Regions from separate parts of the Mesorhizobium sp. L103C131B0 genome, predicted to be linked through region 1. Evidence: predicted binding sites of a transcription regulator. Region 1 holds the regulator's gene; each other region holds the start of a gene.
What was found. The regulator PhoB, encoded in region 1, activates phosphate uptake and scavenging genes when phosphate is short. The targets are predictions, from matches to a motif close to TGTCATNNANCTGTCAT.
Positions count from the first base shown of each region.

Region 2: the regulator PhoB is predicted to act here: its motif matches at 2,505-2,521, upstream of X730_RS141880 (alkaline phosphatase).
Region 3: the regulator PhoB is predicted to act here: its motif matches at 2,966-2,982, upstream of X730_RS140915 (RNA degradosome polyphosphate kinase).
Region 4: the regulator PhoB is predicted to act here: its motif matches at 2,670-2,686, upstream of X730_RS160365 (bifunctional 2',3'-cyclic-nucleotide 2'-phosphodiesterase/3'-nucleotidase).

Region 1 is NZ_AYXC01000010.1:130,199-134,504, forward strand. Features, by position in the region: gene pstB (phosphate ABC transporter ATP-binding protein PstB) at 13-837, shown strand; gene phoU (phosphate signaling complex protein PhoU) at 879-1,583, shown strand; gene phoB (phosphate regulon transcriptional regulator PhoB) at 1,600-2,289, shown strand; gene X730_RS146930 (ROK family protein) at 2,320-3,555, opposite strand; gene xylF (D-xylose ABC transporter substrate-binding protein) at 3,822-4,306, shown strand, end outside.
Region 2 is NZ_AYXC01000016.1:220,521-224,826, forward strand. Features, by position in the region: gene typA (translational GTPase TypA) at 1-335, opposite strand, end outside; gene X730_RS141885 (hypothetical protein) at 533-811, shown strand; gene X730_RS141880 (alkaline phosphatase) at 859-2,433, opposite strand; gene X730_RS141875 (MFS transporter) at 2,697-3,980, opposite strand; gene X730_RS141870 (TetR/AcrR family transcriptional regulator) at 4,054-4,306, shown strand, end outside.
Region 3 is NZ_AYXC01000018.1:79,709-84,014, reverse strand. Features, by position in the region: gene ppx (exopolyphosphatase) at 1-619, opposite strand, end outside; gene X730_RS140915 (RNA degradosome polyphosphate kinase) at 619-2,811, opposite strand; gene X730_RS140920 (zinc-finger domain-containing protein) at 3,045-3,290, shown strand; gene X730_RS140925 (FAD-dependent monooxygenase) at 3,310-4,306, shown strand, end outside.
Region 4 is NZ_AYXC01000002.1:167,067-171,372, reverse strand. Features, by position in the region: partial or broken gene X730_RS01000000164150 (Lrp/AsnC ligand binding domain-containing protein) at 1-159, shown strand, start outside; gene X730_RS160350 (hypothetical protein) at 210-482, shown strand; gene X730_RS160355 (5-formyltetrahydrofolate cyclo-ligase) at 538-1,203, opposite strand; gene X730_RS160360 (NAD(P)/FAD-dependent oxidoreductase) at 1,381-2,646, shown strand; gene X730_RS160365 (bifunctional 2',3'-cyclic-nucleotide 2'-phosphodiesterase/3'-nucleotidase) at 2,788-4,306, shown strand, end outside.

The sequences.
Region 1 (4,306 bases):
AGGCAATTTGGTATGAACATCATGACCGAACAGTCCCTTGAGAATGCAGTGGGCGACAAAATGAACGCCAAGTCGAACGAAGTCATCAAGATGCGCGGCGACAAGGTCGGCGTCTTCTACGGCGAGAAGCAGGCGTTGTTCGACGTCAATCTCGACGTGCGTCAGAACCAGGTGACGGCGCTGATCGGCCCGTCCGGCTGCGGCAAGTCGACCTTCCTGCGCTGCCTCAACCGCATGAACGACACCATCGATTTGGCGCGGGTGACCGGCAAGATCACGCTCGATGAAGACGACATCTACGACAAGAACATCGATGTCGTCGAACTGCGCGCCCGCGTCGGCATGGTGTTCCAGAAACCCAACCCGTTCCCGAAGTCGATCTACGAGAACGTCGCCTACGGCCCGCGCATCCATGGGCTGGCCAAGCGCAAGTCCGACATGGACCAGATCGTCGAGCAGAGCCTGAAGAAGGCGGCGATCTGGAACGAGGTCAAGGACCGCCTGCAGGAGCCCGGCACCGGCCTGTCCGGCGGCCAGCAGCAGCGCCTGTGCATCGCGCGCGCCATCGCCGTGTCGCCGGAGGTGATCCTGATGGACGAGCCCTGCTCGGCGCTCGATCCGATCGCCACCGCCCGTGTCGAGGAGCTGATCGACGAACTGCGCCAGAACTACACGATCGTCATCGTCACCCACTCGATGCAGCAGGCGGCGCGCGTGTCGCAGCGCACGGCGATGTTCCATCTCGGCTATCTCGTCGAGGAGGGCGCCACCGACAAGATGTTCACCAACCCCGACGACAAGCGCACCCAGGACTACATTACCGGCCGCTTCGGCTGAGCCGTCCGGCGGGTGAATTTTCAGGCACGAGGACCAAGATCATGGGTGAACATACCGTCGCCTCCTTCGATGAAGAGCTCGGGCAGATCAGCAAGCTGATCCGCGACATGGGCGATCTGGCAGGCTCGATGGTCAGCGGCTCGACCAGGGCGCTGCTCAATTCGGACAATGCGCTGGCACAGCGTGTCGTTTCCGACGACGCCATCATGGATGCGCGCCAGCGCGAACTGGACGACCGCGCCATCACGCTGATCGCCAAGCGCCAGCCGATGGCCAACGATCTGCGCGCCGTGGTCGGCTCGATCCGCATGGCCGGCGACCTCGAGCGCATCGGCGATCTCGCCAAGAACATCGCCAAACGCGTCGGCACCGTGGGCTTGAGCGTCACGCCGCGCGACCTCTCGCACTCCATCGATGCCATGGCGCAGCTGGTGCTGATCCAGGTGCAAGGCGTCGTCGAGGAATATGCCGCCACCGATGCGGCAGCTCTTGCAAAACTCAGGAATGACGACGAGCGCATCGACGTCAAATACACGTCCGTGTTTCGTGAGCTCTTGACCTACATGATGGAAGACCCTCGCAACATCACCGCCTGCACGCATCTCTTGTTCTGCGCCAAGAATCTTGAGCGCATCGGCGATCATGTCACCAACATCGCCGAAAATGCGTATTATGTGCTGACCGGCCAGCAATTGCCCGCCAATCGTCCGAAGCAGGACGAGACGGCGATGGCCACGCCGGCCTGATGAGGGTGAACTGCCTATGATCGCGCCACGCATCATGGTCGTGGAGGACGAGGAGCCGCTAGGCGTGCTCCTCCGCTACAACCTCGAATCCGAAGGCTATCACGTCGAGGTGGTGACACGCGGCGACGAGGCCGAGATCCGCCTGCAGGAAAACGTGCCCGATCTCCTGGTGCTCGACTGGATGGTGCCCGCTGTTTCCGGCATCGAGCTCTGCCGGCGGCTTAGAGTGCGGCCCGAAACCGAGCGGCTGCCGATCATCATGCTGACCGCGCGCGGTGAGGAAAGCGATCGCGTGCGCGGCCTGTCCACCGGTGCCGACGACTATCTGGTCAAGCCATTCTCGACGCCGGAGTTCATGGCGCGCGTGAAGGCGCTGCTGCGCCGGGCCAAGCCGGAAGTGCTGTCCAGCGTGCTCAAGGTCGGCGACATCGTGCTCGACCGCGAGTCGCACCGTGTCTACCGCAAGAAGAGCGAGATCAGGCTCGGACCGACCGAGTTCCGGCTGCTCGAATTCATGATGCGCCATCCCGGCCGCGTGTTCTCGCGCAGCCAACTGCTCGACAATGTCTGGGGCGAGACGATCTACATCGACGAGCGAACCGTCGACGTCCATGTCGGGCGCTTACGCAAAGCGGTCAACAACGGCCGCATGCCGGATGTCATCCGTACCATTCGCGGCGCCGGCTACGCGATCAGGGAAGACTAGGATGCTGCGCGTCGCGCCGTTGCCGGCCATTCAGGCGACATGCTTGCCGGATTTGGCCTGAATGCCCGGCGCGAAAATCTCCTGATCGACGAAGCCGAGCGCGCGCATGGCACAGCCTTCGCGGATCAGCGGCAGCTCGTTGGGCTCGGTGTCGAAGGAGATCGACTTCGAGTGCTGGCCGCCGGCGGTCTGGGCGATCGCTTCGCGCAATGCCGGCTCGATCAGGTCGAAGGCGGCGGCGCTGACGCCAACCATGGCGACAGGCGCCGGGTCGATCAGCGCAAACAGGCTGCCGAGGCCGAAGCCGAGCGCCTCACCGGCCTTGCGATAGGCTTCGCGCTCCGGGCCATCGGTTTCGCGGGCGCGCGCGGCGAGTGCGCGCATATCAGCGTCGCCGATATCGACCGGCTCGGCATCTTCGCTCATCATTTTGGCGCTGCGCCAGATGGCGTAGTTTCCGGCATAGGCCTCGACGCAGCCGCGCCGCCCGCAGCGGCAGAGCGCGCCGCCCGGACGGTGGATCATGTGGCCGAACTCGCCGCCCGAGGAATGGGTGCCGGTGAACAGTTCGCCTTTCAGCACCAGCCCCATGCCGATGCCGTGCGACAAGAGGATCGCGATGAAATTGTCGCGGTAGCGCTCGGGCTGGCGCCATTGCAGGGCCACCGCCATCATATTGCAGTCGTTCTCCATGGTGGCAGGAATGCCGAATTCCGCTTCCAACATGTCGGCGAAGGCAATGTCGGTCAGTGGCGTGATTGGCGACCACAGCATGGCCCGCGCCTGCGAATCGGTGATGCCCTGGATGCCCATGGCAATGCGGGCGATGCTCTGGACATCGAGGTCCGGGTCCGCGAGACGCCGCCCGACGATTGCTACGCATTCGCCGATCAGCTCGTCGCGCGGCATGGTCAGCGTGTCGAGCCGGCGCTGTTCTTCCGCGACCACCTGGCCGGCATAGTCGATGACGGTGACGGAGAGGAAGTTCAGCGACAGCACCACGGTCATGACCGCCGCCGCTTCCGGGTTGAGGCCAAGGCCGACCTGCGGCCGGCCGCGTTTCAGCGAGCCGGTCTCGCCAGGCTTGCCTTCAATCAGGATGCCTTCTTGAATTAGATCAGACGAGATTGCCGATATCGTCGAATGGCTGAGGCCGGTGGTCGCCGCAATCTCGGTCCGCGACGGCTGGCCGGCCCGGCGCACGGCCGAAATCACCATCGCACGGTTGCGACGGCGCAGATCGTCGTGGCGGATCCCAACCGACATTTGTTTTCCTCCCGGCCTCCTCGCGCCTCATGATAGTGAAGGCGTTCGACGGCACCAGCCAAATATTGGCAGACGCCGGCAGCCCTGTCATTGTTTATTGCGGAGCTCGAAAAAATTCGGCAACGCCATCAGAATCCATCATAATCGATGTTGACAGTGCCTTATCATTGAACCAGTATTTTTTCGAGGCTCGAAAAAATGGAGCCTCTTTGTGCAGGCCTTCGGGCCGGTTTTGTCGCGCCGTGGGCGGCGCAGGGAGGGTTATAATGAACAGATTTGCAGCCGCCATGCTGGCGGGTGTCGCCATGTCGCTGGCGCTGATGTCGGTCGCGCAGGCGAAGGACAAGGTCATCGGCGTGTCGTGGTCGAACTTCCAGGAAGAGCGCTGGAAGACCGACGAGGCGGCGATGAAAACGGCGATCGAAGCCGCCGGCGACAAGTACATTTCGGCCGACGCGCAGTCCAATCCCGGCAAGCAGCTGACCGACGTCGAAAGCCTGATCTCGCAGGGCGCCAACTCGCTGATCATCTTGGCGCAGGACGCCTCGGCCATCGGCCCGGCGGTGCAGAAGGCGCTGGACGAAGGCATTCCGGTCGTCGGCTATGATCGCCTGATCGAGAACAAGGACGTCTTCTACCTGACCTTCGACAACAAGGAAGTCGGCCGCATGCAGGCCCGCGAAGTGTTCAAGGCGAAGCCCGAAGGCAACTATGTCTTCATCAAGGGCTCGGGCTCGGATCCGAATGCCGA
Region 2 (4,306 bases), on a different contig from region 1:
CCGACGACGAACTTGGTCTGCGGCATGGGGCCTTCGGCGGCGTCGACCAGCACGATCGCCGAATCCACCATCGACAGGATGCGCTCGACCTCACCGCCGAAATCGGCGTGGCCGGGTGTGTCGACGATGTTAATGCGGGTGTCCTTCCAGTCGACCGAGGTCGCCTTGGCCAGGATGGTGATGCCGCGTTCCTTTTCGAGGTCGTTGGAATCCATGGCGCGCTCGGCGACGCGCTGATTGTCGCGGAAGGAACCGGATTGCCGCAGCAATTGGTCGACGAGGGTGGTTTTTCCATGGTCGACGTGCGCGATGATCGCGATATTACGAATTTTCATTTTGTGGTCTCGGGAGCGTTGCAGGCAGCAGGCCAAAAGGCGCCGCCTCTTTCGGTTGCGCGGCTCATACAGGGTTTTTCGCAATTGCGAAAGAGGAGGCGCACCACCAAATACTCATCAAATCTTAAGCATCTCGGTGTGAGATGGTTTTGTTAACCAAGGCGGGAACCTTTCTGGGCCCGGGTAGTTCGAAATTCATGACCGACAAACTCAACCGATTTTGGCCCCTCATCGCTTCGGTCGCATTCGCTGCCGTGCTGGCGGCCAATGCCGCTCAATCGGCCGCCACGGTGAAGGAAGCCAATCCGGCTTCGTCGTCCGACCGGACGGCCGAGCAGATGTTTGCCGACGCCCCTGATGGCGTCGACCCCGTGGTCACCGGCCCGGTCAGCGCCTCTTTCAAGCAGAGGCAGCAGGTTGCAGGCTGCGACAGCGCGGTGTGGCCGAAGATTCCGACGGTTTGCTACCCGGACTGACAGTTGCCCATTCCAGGCATAGCGATCCTTCGCACCGACCCAAAGGCTTACGCCGACCGCACCGGATCGAGCGTCACCTTGTAAAGCTCGATGTCGTCGCGATCCATCAGCCGCACGGTCAGCTGCTCTGTCGCCCCTGAAATGTCCACCAGGCCAAAGAACTGCAGGCCGGCCGAGGGTGGCAGGTTCTGGCCCTGTTCGGTGGTCGGCGCCTTGATGAATTTCAGCTCCGGGCCGAAGGTCATGTCGAAATCATTGGGACCGAAGGTACCGGCGTGGATCGGGCCCGAGACGAATTCCCAGAAAGGATTGAAATCCTGGAACCGCGCCTTGTCGGGGTTGTAATAGTGCGCCGCCGTGTAGTGGACATCGGCGGTCAACCAGACCGTGTTGGTGATGCCGGCAGTCTTGATGTAGCGCAACAGGTCGGCGATCTCGAGCTCGCGGCCTTTGGGCAGGCCATTGTCGCCATTGCTGATGGCTTCCGCGCCGACCTTCTTGGCGCCGTCGTCCCAGACGACGAGGCCGAGCGGCATGTCGGCGGCAATGATCTTCCAGGTCGCCCTGGAATTCGTCAGCTCGCGCTTCAGCCATTTCGTCTGCTGTTCGCCCAGCATGCGTGACTGCGGCGTCATGTCCTCCTGCATGTCGGGGCCGTTCGGGCCGCGATAGGAGCGCATGTCGAGGAAGAACACGTCGAGCAGCGGCCCATGCGCGATCTTGCGGTAGACGCGGCCGGGCTCGGACGGCTCGTAGCGGATCGTCGTCATCTCATGGAAGGCGCGCGCCGCACGCGCCGCGAGCACATGGATGGATTTTTCGGTGTAGCGGCTGTCGGCGCCGAGATTCTTCGAATCCGACCAGTTGTTCAGCACCTCGTGATCGTCCCACTGGTAGAAGGTCGGGCAGATGGCGCTCAAGGCCAGAACGTTTTTGTCCATCATGTTGTATTTCCACTGGTCGCGGTACTCATCCAGCGTCTCGGCCACCTTGCGCTTGCCGTCGATCAGGACGACGTTTTTCCACTTGCCGCCGCCAGGCAGGTCTACCTCGTCCTTCATGGCGCCATCGGCATAGATGGTGTCGCCGGAATGCAGGAAGAAATCCGGCGTGTGCCTGGCGATGGTGGCGTAGGTTTTCATGCCGGTCTCATCGATTCCCCAGCCCTGGCCGGCCGTGTCGCCCGACCAGGCGAATTTTATGTCGCGCTTCGAGGCGGGTGCTGTGCGGAAACGGCCGACGATCGGTTCGGAAACGGCGTTGATATCCGACAGGTCGGCGGCAGTCATCCGGTAGAAGATATCCTGGTCGGAGGCGAGGTCGGTAAGCAGGCGCTTGACCGTGAAGTCGCTGGCCGGCGAGGTATCGAGCGGCGCCAGCCGCGTCGCATTGGCGAAGTTTTCCGTCGACGACACTTCGAACATGACGCGCGAAGGCCGGTCGGTGCGCGTCCACACCATGCCGCTCGAGGCATCGACATCGCCGGACTGGACGCCATGGGTGAAGGCCGGGCGCTGGCTGGCGCGCGAATAATAGGGCAAAGCGAGCCCCGATGCGCCGAGCAGACCGGCGGCGCTGGCAGAGGTGACGAAAGCGCGGCGGGTCAACGAGATCTTGTTCATGGCTGTCTCCTGATGGCTTCGAACGGTGCCAGCAAGCTCCAGCTTCAATGTTTCAGCCACATCTCGGGAAGATGAAACTTTGATAACAACCGACAGGTGATCTCCGCCCTTGAGGGGGGAGATGTCGCCGAAGGCGACAGAAGGGGGTCGCCTCGCTTGGAGCGCCGACCTCCTATGCGCAAGAGGCTGAGTCCGGTCGCACGGACCCCCTCTGGCCGCTTCGCGGCCATCTCCCCCCTGAGGGGGGAGATTAGTACCGCGCCTTACGCCGCTTGCGGCTCCGGATCGAAAGCCGGCCTGCTCGTATTGATCAGCAGCGACAGACACGCAGCCACGATCGCCGTCATGCCGGCGATCAGGAAAGCCAGTTCGTAATTGCCCTGCAGTTCGCGCATGGTGCCGCCGAAGGCGGCGGCGGTGGCGGCGCCGACCTGGTGGCCGGCTACGATCCAGCCGAACACGATCGGGCCGCTGCGGTCACCGAAGGCCTCGTTGGCGAGCCTGAGCGTCGGCGGCACGGTGGCGATCCAGTCGAGACCGTAGAGCACGGCGAAGATGATCAGGCTGGTCGCCGAGAAGCCGGAATAGGGCAGATAGATCAGCGCCAGGCCGCGAATGCCGTAGTAGACGCCGAGCAGCTTGCGCGGGTCGAAACGGTCGGTGAGCCAGCCCGAGAGCGTCGTCCCGATCAGGTCGAAAATGCCCATTAGCGACAGCAGGCCCGCGGCCTGTACCTCGGGGATGCCCATGTCGCCGCAGAAAGAGATCAGATGCGTGCCGACCAGCCCGTTGGTGGTGAAGCCGCAGATGAAGAAGGTGGCGAACAGATACCAGAAGACGCGGGTGCCGGCAGCGCGGCGTAGCGTGTTCAGCGTATGCGCCAGGAAATTGCCTTGCGATGCCGGCGATACCGGCGGCACGTCATCGGTCCCGGCGCCATAGCGCACCATGCCGATCGAAGCGGGACGCTCCGGAACCAACAGCCAGACCAGCGGCAGAAGACAGGCGGTGGCGATCGAGACGGCGGTAGCGACGGGCTGCCAGCCGCCCGACTGGGCGAGCGATGCCAGCAGCGGCAGGAACACCAAGAGGCCGGTGGCGCTGGAGGCCGACATCAGCCCCATCACCAAGCCGCGATTGGTCTTGAACCAGCGGTTGACGATGGTGGCGCCGAGCACGGTGGCGACCGCGCCGGAGCCGATACCTGAAAACACGCCCCAGGTGAGGAACAGATGCCATGGCTCGGTCATCAGCAGGCTGAGCGCGGTCGAGCCCGACATGATCACAAGCGAGGCAAGCAGCGTGCGGCGCAAGCCGATACGCTCCATCAATGCGGCGGCAAACGGCCCGGTCAGGCCGTAAAGGAAGATGCCGATCGCGGCGGCAATCGAAACCGTATCGCGCCCCCAGCCGAAGCTTTTATCCAACGGCAGCATCATCACCGAGGGTGCGGAACGAAGCCCGGCCGCGATCAACAAGCAGAGGAAGATGACGCCAACCACGACGAAAGCGTAGCGCTGGCCAAAGGGACGGGATTGAGCTATCATGTTACTGACCGGTACGTTGCAGGGTGAGGACATGTATACGTACCGATCGGTAACACGTCAATCGAGTCATACCATGCCAACGGACAAAAATATTGAACTGACCATCAAGGACGGTCATGCAGCCGCACCGCCCAAGGCTGCCAAGAAAATCCTCGACGTGGCGTACGACCTGTTCTACCGCCGCGGCATCCGGGCGATCGGCGTCGACGAGATCGTCAAGCGCGCCGGCGTCACCAAGCCCAGCCTCTACCGCAGCTTTCCCTCCAAGGACGAGCTCGCCGCTTCCTATCTCAGGCAATATGACCGTGAGTATTGGGAGCGTTTCG
Region 3 (4,306 bases), on a different contig from region 1:
AGAAGGGCCGTCCCTGCCCGCCCTTCAACATTTTGGCGCGCGCCAGTTCGTCGCGGGTGATCTTTGCCGCCTGGGCGAGCGAATTCCTGGCCATGTCCTGCAGCCGCAGGCCACCCAACGGCAGCGTGATGCCGTCGCCGATCGCCTCGCCATTGATGTCGATAAGCTCCAGGCTGCCGCCGCCAAGATCGCCGGCAATGCCATCGGCGGGGTGGAAGCCCGAAATGACGCCAAGCGCCGAATAATGGGCCTCCTGCCGGCCAGTGAGCACGCGGATCTCGGTCTTGAGCACATCCTGGGCGCGATGGATGAAGTCGGGTCCGTTGATCGCTTCGCGGGCCGCGGCCGTTGCCAGCACAAACATGTGCTCCGCACCCGCCTGGTCGGAGAGCGCGCGGAAACGGCGGAACTCCTCCATCGAGCGCGTCACCGCCTCGGGGTCGAGCTTGCCGGTCGAAACGATGCCGCGGCCGAGGCCGGCCAGCATCTTTTCGTTGAACAGCAAGGTCGGCGAGCGCGCCAACCCTTCATAGACGACAAGGCGGATCGAGTTCGAGCCGATGTCGATGATGGACAGCGGCCGGCGATCCTGCAGCCGGCCTTGGGACGTTGAAATCATCAGCCGGTGTTCTTCTTGCGACGCTTGAACTGCGCGATGCGCTTGGGCGCATGCGACTTCAGCGCGTCACCCCGTCCCGACAGGCTCGGATTGGTCATGAAATATTCCTGCGCGTTGAACGGTTCCTCACCCTCCTCCAGCACGACGCGCCGGGAGGTTCCGTCAGCCAATACGTCGAAACTTTGCTGGTTGTCCATGATGTTGCCCAGCATGATCTGGCCAAGGATCTGTTCATGCACCGTTGGATTGGTGATCGGCACCATGGTCTCGACGCGGCGGTCGAGATTACGTGGCATCAAGTCGGCCGAGGCGATGTAGACGATCGCCTCGTCCGACGGCAGGCCATGGCCGTTGCCGAAGCAATAGATGCGGCTGTGTTCGAGGAAGCGGCCGACGATCGACTTGACCCTGATGTTTTCCGACAGGCCGGGCACATGCGGCCGCAGGCAGCAGATGCCGCGCACGACGAGATCGATCTCGACGCCGGCACGGCTGGCGTCATAGAGCGCGTCGATGATGTTGGGGTCGACGAGCGCGTTCATCTTCATCCAGATGCGCGCCGGACGGCCAGCCAGCGCGTAGGCGACCTCGTCGGCAATGTGCTTGAGGATACGGCTGCGCAGCGTAAACGGCGAGATGGCGATCCGCATCTCATCCGTCGGCTCGGCATAGCCGGTGATGAAGTTGAACAGCTGGGCGACATCGCGCGCGATCGTCGGATCGGTGGTGAAGAAGGACAGGTCGGTGTAGATGCGCGCGGTCACCGGATGGTAGTTGCCGGTGCCGAGATGGACATAGTTGCGCAGCTTGCCGTCCTCGCGCCGCACCACAAGCGACATTTTCGCATGGGTTTTGAGTTCGAGGAAGCCGAACACGACCTGGACGCCGGCGCGTTCGAGGTCGCGCGCCCAGCGGATGTTGGCTTCCTCGTCAAAGCGCGCCTTGAGCTCGACCAGGGCGGTTACCGATTTGCCGGCCTCGGCCGCGTCGACCAAGGCGCGCACGATCGGGCTGTCGTTGGAGGTGCGGTAGAGCGTCTGCTTGATCGCCACCACCTCCGGGTCGGCCATCGCCTGGCGCAGGAACTGGACCACCACGTCAAAGGATTCATAGGGGTGGTGGACGACGATGTCCTTCTCGCGGATGGCCGCGAAACAGTCGCCGCCATGCTCGCGAATGCGCTCGGGAAAGCGTGGATTGTAGGGGGTGAACTTCAGGTCGTCGCGCGGCACGGCGACGATCTCGGAAATCTGGCTGAGCGCCAGCGGGCCGGTCAGAACGCTGATGCGGCTCGAAGAGACGCCAAGCTCGCCGGCGACGAACTCGCGCAATTCGCCGGGCATCGACTTGTCGAATTCGATGCGGATGACCGAACCGCGGCGGCGCCGCTTCAGCGCCGTCTCGAACAGGCGCACGAGATCTTCCGACTCTTCCTCGACCTCGATATCGCTGTCCCGGATGATGCGGAACGTGCCGGAACCCTTGACCTCATAGCCGGGGAACAGCTTGCCGATATAGAGGCCGACAGCCTCCTCCAACGGAATGAAGCGAACGTGCTGCTTGCGGTCGGGCAGACGGATGAAGCGCTTCAGCGCCACCGGCAGGCGCAGAAGCGCGCTCATCTCCTCGCCATTCTTGCGATGGCGCAATTGCAGCGCCATCGAGAAGCCGAGATTGGGAATGAACGGAAACGGATGCGCCGGGTCGATCGACAGTGGAGTCAGCACCGGGAAAACCTGGTCCTGGAAATGGTCTTCCAGCCAGACTTTTTCATCCTTGGTCAGTGCGTCGCGGGTGATGCTCTCAATGCCTTCCTTGTTGAGCAGCAACATCAGCGCCGAAAGGCTGTTCTGCTGGTCCTCCTGCAGCCGCTCGACCTCGCGCAGCAATTGTTCCAGCTGCTGCTCCGGCGTGCGGCCGTCGGGGCTCTTGAGCGCAATGCCTTCGCGCACCTGGCCCGCAAGGCCGGCGACGCGGACCATGAAGAATTCATCGAGATTGGCGGCCGAAATCGACAGGAAACGGACGCGTTCGAGCAGCGGATGGTGCTCGTTCTGCGATTCCTCGAGCACACGCCGGTTGAACTGCAGCCAGGAGAACTCACGGTTGACGAACCTATCGGGGTTGCCGCCGTCGGGGCTCGCCACCTCGACATTGATGAATTCGCTCTGCACCGGCTTCAGTTCGTTCATGGTTCCTGCTCTTCCCCGCCAACCGTCCCTTGGAGCGCCGCTGGACGTGCCATGCCTCTAACACGCTTTTGTAACGCATGACCCTTCGGCGAAAACCATTCCGATTTCAGGGACATGCACTTAACCGGCTCACCGTATCCTCTGACAGGCTTTTGCGACAGTTTCATTTCATCGATCTTGCAAACATGCCTGTTATGTTCCAGATGCTTTTCGACGAGATCAAGGAGACGACGATGGCAGGCGGTTCCATTCCCCATTTCCAGAACGATGCGGGCCATCCGGCAATCGACATCGGCGTCAAGGAATTCATGTGCACCGGCGCCAACCCGCCCTTCGACCACCCACATGTGTTCCTCGACATGGGCGACGACAATGAAAAGGTCTGCCCGTATTGCTCGACGCTCTACCGCTATTCGGCGAAGCTGAGGGCGACGGAAACGCTGCCGGCTGGTTGCCTTTATATCGACCAGGCCGCCTGATCCTTCCGCGACAAGCCCGATGGAAGACATAAGGTCCCGGCAGGTCATAATCGCCGGGGCCGGCATCGCCGGGCTGACCGCCGCCCTTGCCTTCGCCGGACGGGGTTATCCGGTAAAGCTTATCGAACAGGCACAGCACCTAGAAGCGGCCGGCGCCGGCATCCAGCTTTCGCCCAACGCAACACGCATTCTTCGAAAACTCGGCGCGCTCGACCGGCTGTTGCCGGCAGCGTTGCGGTCGGAAGCGGTCGTGCTCAAGGACGCCCGGACGCTGCGCGAACTGGCGCGGGTACCGCTCGGGCACGCCGCCGAAGCGCGCTGGCAGGCGCCCTATCTTGTCGCCCATCGCGCAGATGTGCAGGCAGCGCTGTTGGCGCAAATGGCTGAACGGCCGCAGATTGAGCTCATCACCGGCGCCCGCGTGACCGGCATCGTCAAAGACGCGCAATATGTCGCCGTGACCGCCGAAGTGGACGGCCGCGAGATCGAGGCACGCGGCAAACTGCTGGTCGGCGCCGACGGCGTCTGGTCGGCGGTCAGGGCGCAACTCGCAGGCGAGGACTTCGTCAAAAGCCGTTTTTCGGGCGAACTCGCCTGGCGAGTCACGATCGCGGCCGAGAGCGCCGCCGGCGAAGCCTTTGTCGCGATCGGCGCCGCCGACTGCGTCACCACGTTCCTGCATCCAGGCTTCCACATGGTCGCCTACCCCGTCAGCAAAGGCCGGGCCTTCAATCTCGCCGCCTTCACCAAGGGTGAGCGCATGGCCGAAGGTTGGTCGGGCCATGCCGATCCTGCGATCCTCACGGCTGCCCTGCGCGGCACCGCGCCGGGCCTGACGAAGCTTGTGGCACTGGCCGGCCCATGGACGGCCTTTCCGATCCACACCGTCGAACAGAAGCGGTGGACGAGCCCGCAGGGCATCGCGCTGATCGGCGACGCCGCGCACGCGATGACGCCGTTTGCGGCGCAAGGTGCCGCGATGGCGATCGAAGATGCCATCACGCTTGCCGAGGCTA
Region 4 (4,306 bases), on a different contig from region 1:
AATGTGCTGTCCTGCCACCTGATGTCGGGTGAATACGACTACATCCTGCGCATCGCGGCGAAGCACCTCGTGGGCTATCAACGCATCCACAAGAAGTGGCTGTCTGTTATGCCGCACGTGATGAAGATCAGTTCGTCCTTTGCCTTGCGCGATTGTTGATCGCGCGGCGATGGAGAAGAAGCGGAGAGGCTTAGGAGCTGAGTAGCGGAGTGCACGGAATTGTGCTTAAAACAAATAAAGTGGATACTAGAAAAGCCGCTGAAGAGGTGAAGATAATCGCCGACAGTGCCAATGACATGGCCCGATTGATTGAGCTTCCGTCTGCAGGTGCGCTACACGCGCGCACCGGAGATCCGCTTGTCTTTCTGAAAATTCTGTTCAGTGTGTATCGCCGCATTCGTTTGTTGGCCGAGTATAAAGATGCCGGTAAGGCGGATATTCCTCAGTTGCCTGGGAATGACACCAACGGCGATCTTTTCTAAGCGTGATATTTATGAATATGTGCGATCACACGGAGGGTCTCTGAATCTCATCACGCTAGGCTTTTAATACCTCGGTCACCAGTTGGTCCATCGGGATGTCGTGCGGCTGCGGGTAGATGGTGGGGATGCGCTGCAGTTCGTAGCCGACGCCGATGACCAATGGCTTGAACGGCATGGCAGCCAGCGTGCGGTCGAAGAAGCCGCCGCCATAGCCCAGGCGGTAGTTTCGCGGGTCGATGCCGACGATCGGCGAGATGACGATGTCGGGCAGCACCGGGTCGCCTTCGGCGGGGATAGGGATGTTCCAGATGCCTTTTTCCAGCCGGTCGCCGGGCACATAAGCGCGGAAGATCAGCGGCTGGCCTTTCTCGATCACGATGGGCAGCGCCGTGCGGCCGCCGCGTTCGTTGATCGACGCCATCCACGGCCGCAGGTCCGGCTCGCCGCGAAACGGCCAATAGAGGCTGACCATGCGGCCGGCAATGTCGCCGATTGCCGCGTCGAGCCCTTCGGCGATAGCCCGCGACATCGCCACCCGCGCATCGGCGGAAACCGCCAACCGTGCCGCGATCAGACGCTCGCGCTCGGCCTTGCGCCAACGGCGCACATCGGTCCAGTCGGTCAATGGCGCGCGAAATTCCGGATCGAGTTCGTGCATGAAGCAAGGCGGCGAAGAATATTGCCCCCGCCCTTTGCCATCTTTGTCATCGTCGTTGGCCATGCTTCACTCCCGTGGTTCCAGCCTGCAAGGCTATACCCGTCCATGCTTGCCGACATAGGCATTCGCGACATCCGGCGACGAGTCCTGGGCAGCCTTAAGCGGCAATCTAGCTCGCCGCGACATTGTTGCGGTGCACAAAAATCGCTAGATAGAGGGAGACAAATAGGGGTGAATGCGATGAGTGAAACCAGCCATCATGTCGTTGTCGTCGGCGCAGGGTTCGGCGGTCTCGAACTCACGCGGGCGCTGGCCGGCGCACCCGTGCGCATCACCATGATCGACAAGCGCAACCATCACCTTTTCCAGCCGCTGCTCTACCAGGTGGCGACCACCTCGCTGGCGACCTCGGAAGTTGCCTGGCCGATCCGTCATCTGCTGCGCAAGCGCGAGGACGTGACGACCCTGCTCGGCAACGTCACCGGCGTCGACCGTCCAGGCAAACGCGTGGTGCTTGAGGACGGCAGTTCTGTTCCCTACGACACGCTGGTGCTCGCCACCGGCGCGCGTCATGCTTATTTCGGCCACGACGATTGGGAGCCTTTCGCGCCCGGGCTGAAGACGCTTGAAGACGCAACCACCATTCGGCGGCGCATCCTGCTCGCCTTCGAGCAGGCCGAGCGCGAGACCGATCCGGCCAAGCGCCAGGCACTGCTGACACTGGTCATCGTCGGCGGCGGCCCGACCGGCGTGGAGCTTGCCGGCACCATTGTCGAACTCGCGCATGAAACGCTGCGCGGCGAATTCCGCAACATCGACACGCGTGAGGCGCGTGTGGTGCTGGTCGAGGCCGGAGACAGGATCCTAGCCAATTTCGCGCCAAAGCTGTCCGACTATGCGCGCAAGGCGCTGGAGCGGCGGGGCGTCACGGTCGAGCTTGGCCGCGCCGTCACGCGCCTCGATGCCGAAGGCGTCGTCTTTGGCGATACGCATCTGCCGGCGCGAACCATCCTGTGGGCCGCCGGCGTGGCGGCTTCACCCGCGGGAGAGTGGCTGGGCGCGCCGGTGGACCGGGCGGGCAGGGTAATGGTCGAGCCCGATCTGACCGTGCCGAACAGTCCTGAAATCTTCGTCATCGGCGACACCGCGCATGTCTTGCGGCCGGACGGCAAACCGGTGCCCGGCGTGGCGCCCTCGGCCAAGCAGGAGGGCAAGCATGTCGCCGCGACGATCAGGGCGCGGCTGGCCGGCGATGGCGCGCCGCGGCCTTTCCGCTACAAACATGCCGGCGACCTGGCGACGATCGGCAAGTGGGCAGCCGCGATCGATTTCGGCTCGATCAAGCTCACGGGATGGCTTGCCTGGTGGCTGTGGGGCGTGGCGCATATCTACTTCCTGATCGGTTTCCGCAACCGGCTCTCGGTGTCGCTTAGCTGGCTATGGATCTATTTCACCGGCCAGCGCAGCGCGCGGCTGATCACCCAGGGCGACGATGACAAGGGCTGAGGTTCTCAACCGCGGCCAAGGATATTCATCCAGCCGTCACCTTTTGCTGATCGACTGACTTCCCGATGGACATGGCCGGTTTTCGGCGCGAAGCTTCCGCCCGGGGCTGGGATCTTGTCACGTCGCTGGGAAGGAAAACCAATGCCGCATCTCAATTACCCCGTCTCCCGCCGTAGTTTTCTTGCCGGTACGGCCGCCAGCGGGGCGCTGATCATGCTCCATCCGTTTTCCGCCCGCGCGCAGGCCAATCAGGCGCATCTGAGGATCATGGAGACCACCGACATCCATGTGAATGTGCTGCCTTACGACTACTACGCCGACAAAGCCAACGACACGATGGGCCTGTCACGGACGGCCTCACTGATCGCGGCGGTGCGCAAGGAAGCCACCAATGCGATGCTGATCGACAATGGCGATCTTTTGCAGGGCAATCCGATGGGCGATTACATCGCCTATGAGAAGGGCCTCAAGGAAGGCGATCTGCATCCGATCATGAAGGGCATGAACCTGCTGGGCTATGAATGCTCGACGCTCGGCAATCACGAGTTCAATTACGGCCTGTCGTTCCTCGACAAGGTGCTGGCCGGAGCCAATTTCCCCTTCGTCTGCGCCAATCTGATCCGCGGCACCGAGCTTGCCGCCAAACCGCGCGACGACAAGCTCTACCTCAAGCCCTATGTCATCCTCGACAAGAAGATCAAGGACGGGTCGGGCGCCGAGCAGCCGATCAAGATCGGCATCATCGGCTTTGTGCCGCCGCAGATCATGGTCTGGGACCTGAAGAACCTGGAAGGCAATGTCAGGACGCGCGACATCGTCGAGGCGGCCAGGGCATGGGTGCCGCAGATCAAGGAGGAGGGCGCCGACATCGTCATCGCGCTCTCGCATTCCGGCATCGATATCAAGCAGGGCGACGGCATGGAGAACGCCTCCTTCTTCGTCGCCGGCGTCGAAGGCATCGATGCGGTGTTCACCGGCCATCAGCATCTCGTCTTCCCCGGCAAGAAGGATTTTCAGGCGCTCGAAGGCGTCGACACCGAGAAAGGCACGCTGCAGGGCAAGCCCGCCGTGATGGGCGGTTTCTGGGGCTCGCATATGGGAATGATCGATCTGCTTCTGGAACGGGACGGATCGAAATGGCGCGTAGCCTCGGCCACATCGGAGGCAAGGCCGATCTACCAGCGCGTCGACAAGGCAAACAAGCCGACGGTGGCGGACGACCAGCGCGTCGTCGATGCGCTGAAGGCGGACCATGAGGCGACACTTGCCTATGTCCGCCGACCGGTCGGCAAGACCTCGGCGCCGCTCTATTCCTATTTCGCGCTGGTCGCCGACGATCCGTCGGTGCAGATCGTCAACCAGGCGCAGAGCTGGTACCTCAAGGACATATTGAAGAGCACGCAGTGGAAGGATGTGCCGCTGCTGTCGGCGGCAGCACCCTTCAAGGCCGGCGGGCGCAACGGCGCCGACTACTATACCGACGTGCCGGTGGGCGACATCGCCATCAAGAACGTCGCCGACCTCTATCTCTATCCGAACACGGTGCGCGCCGTCGAAATCACCGGCGCGCAAGTGAAGGAATGGCTGGAAATGTCGGCCGGCATTTTCAGGAAGATCGAGCCGGGCAAGGCCGACCAGGCGCTCATCGACACCGAATTCC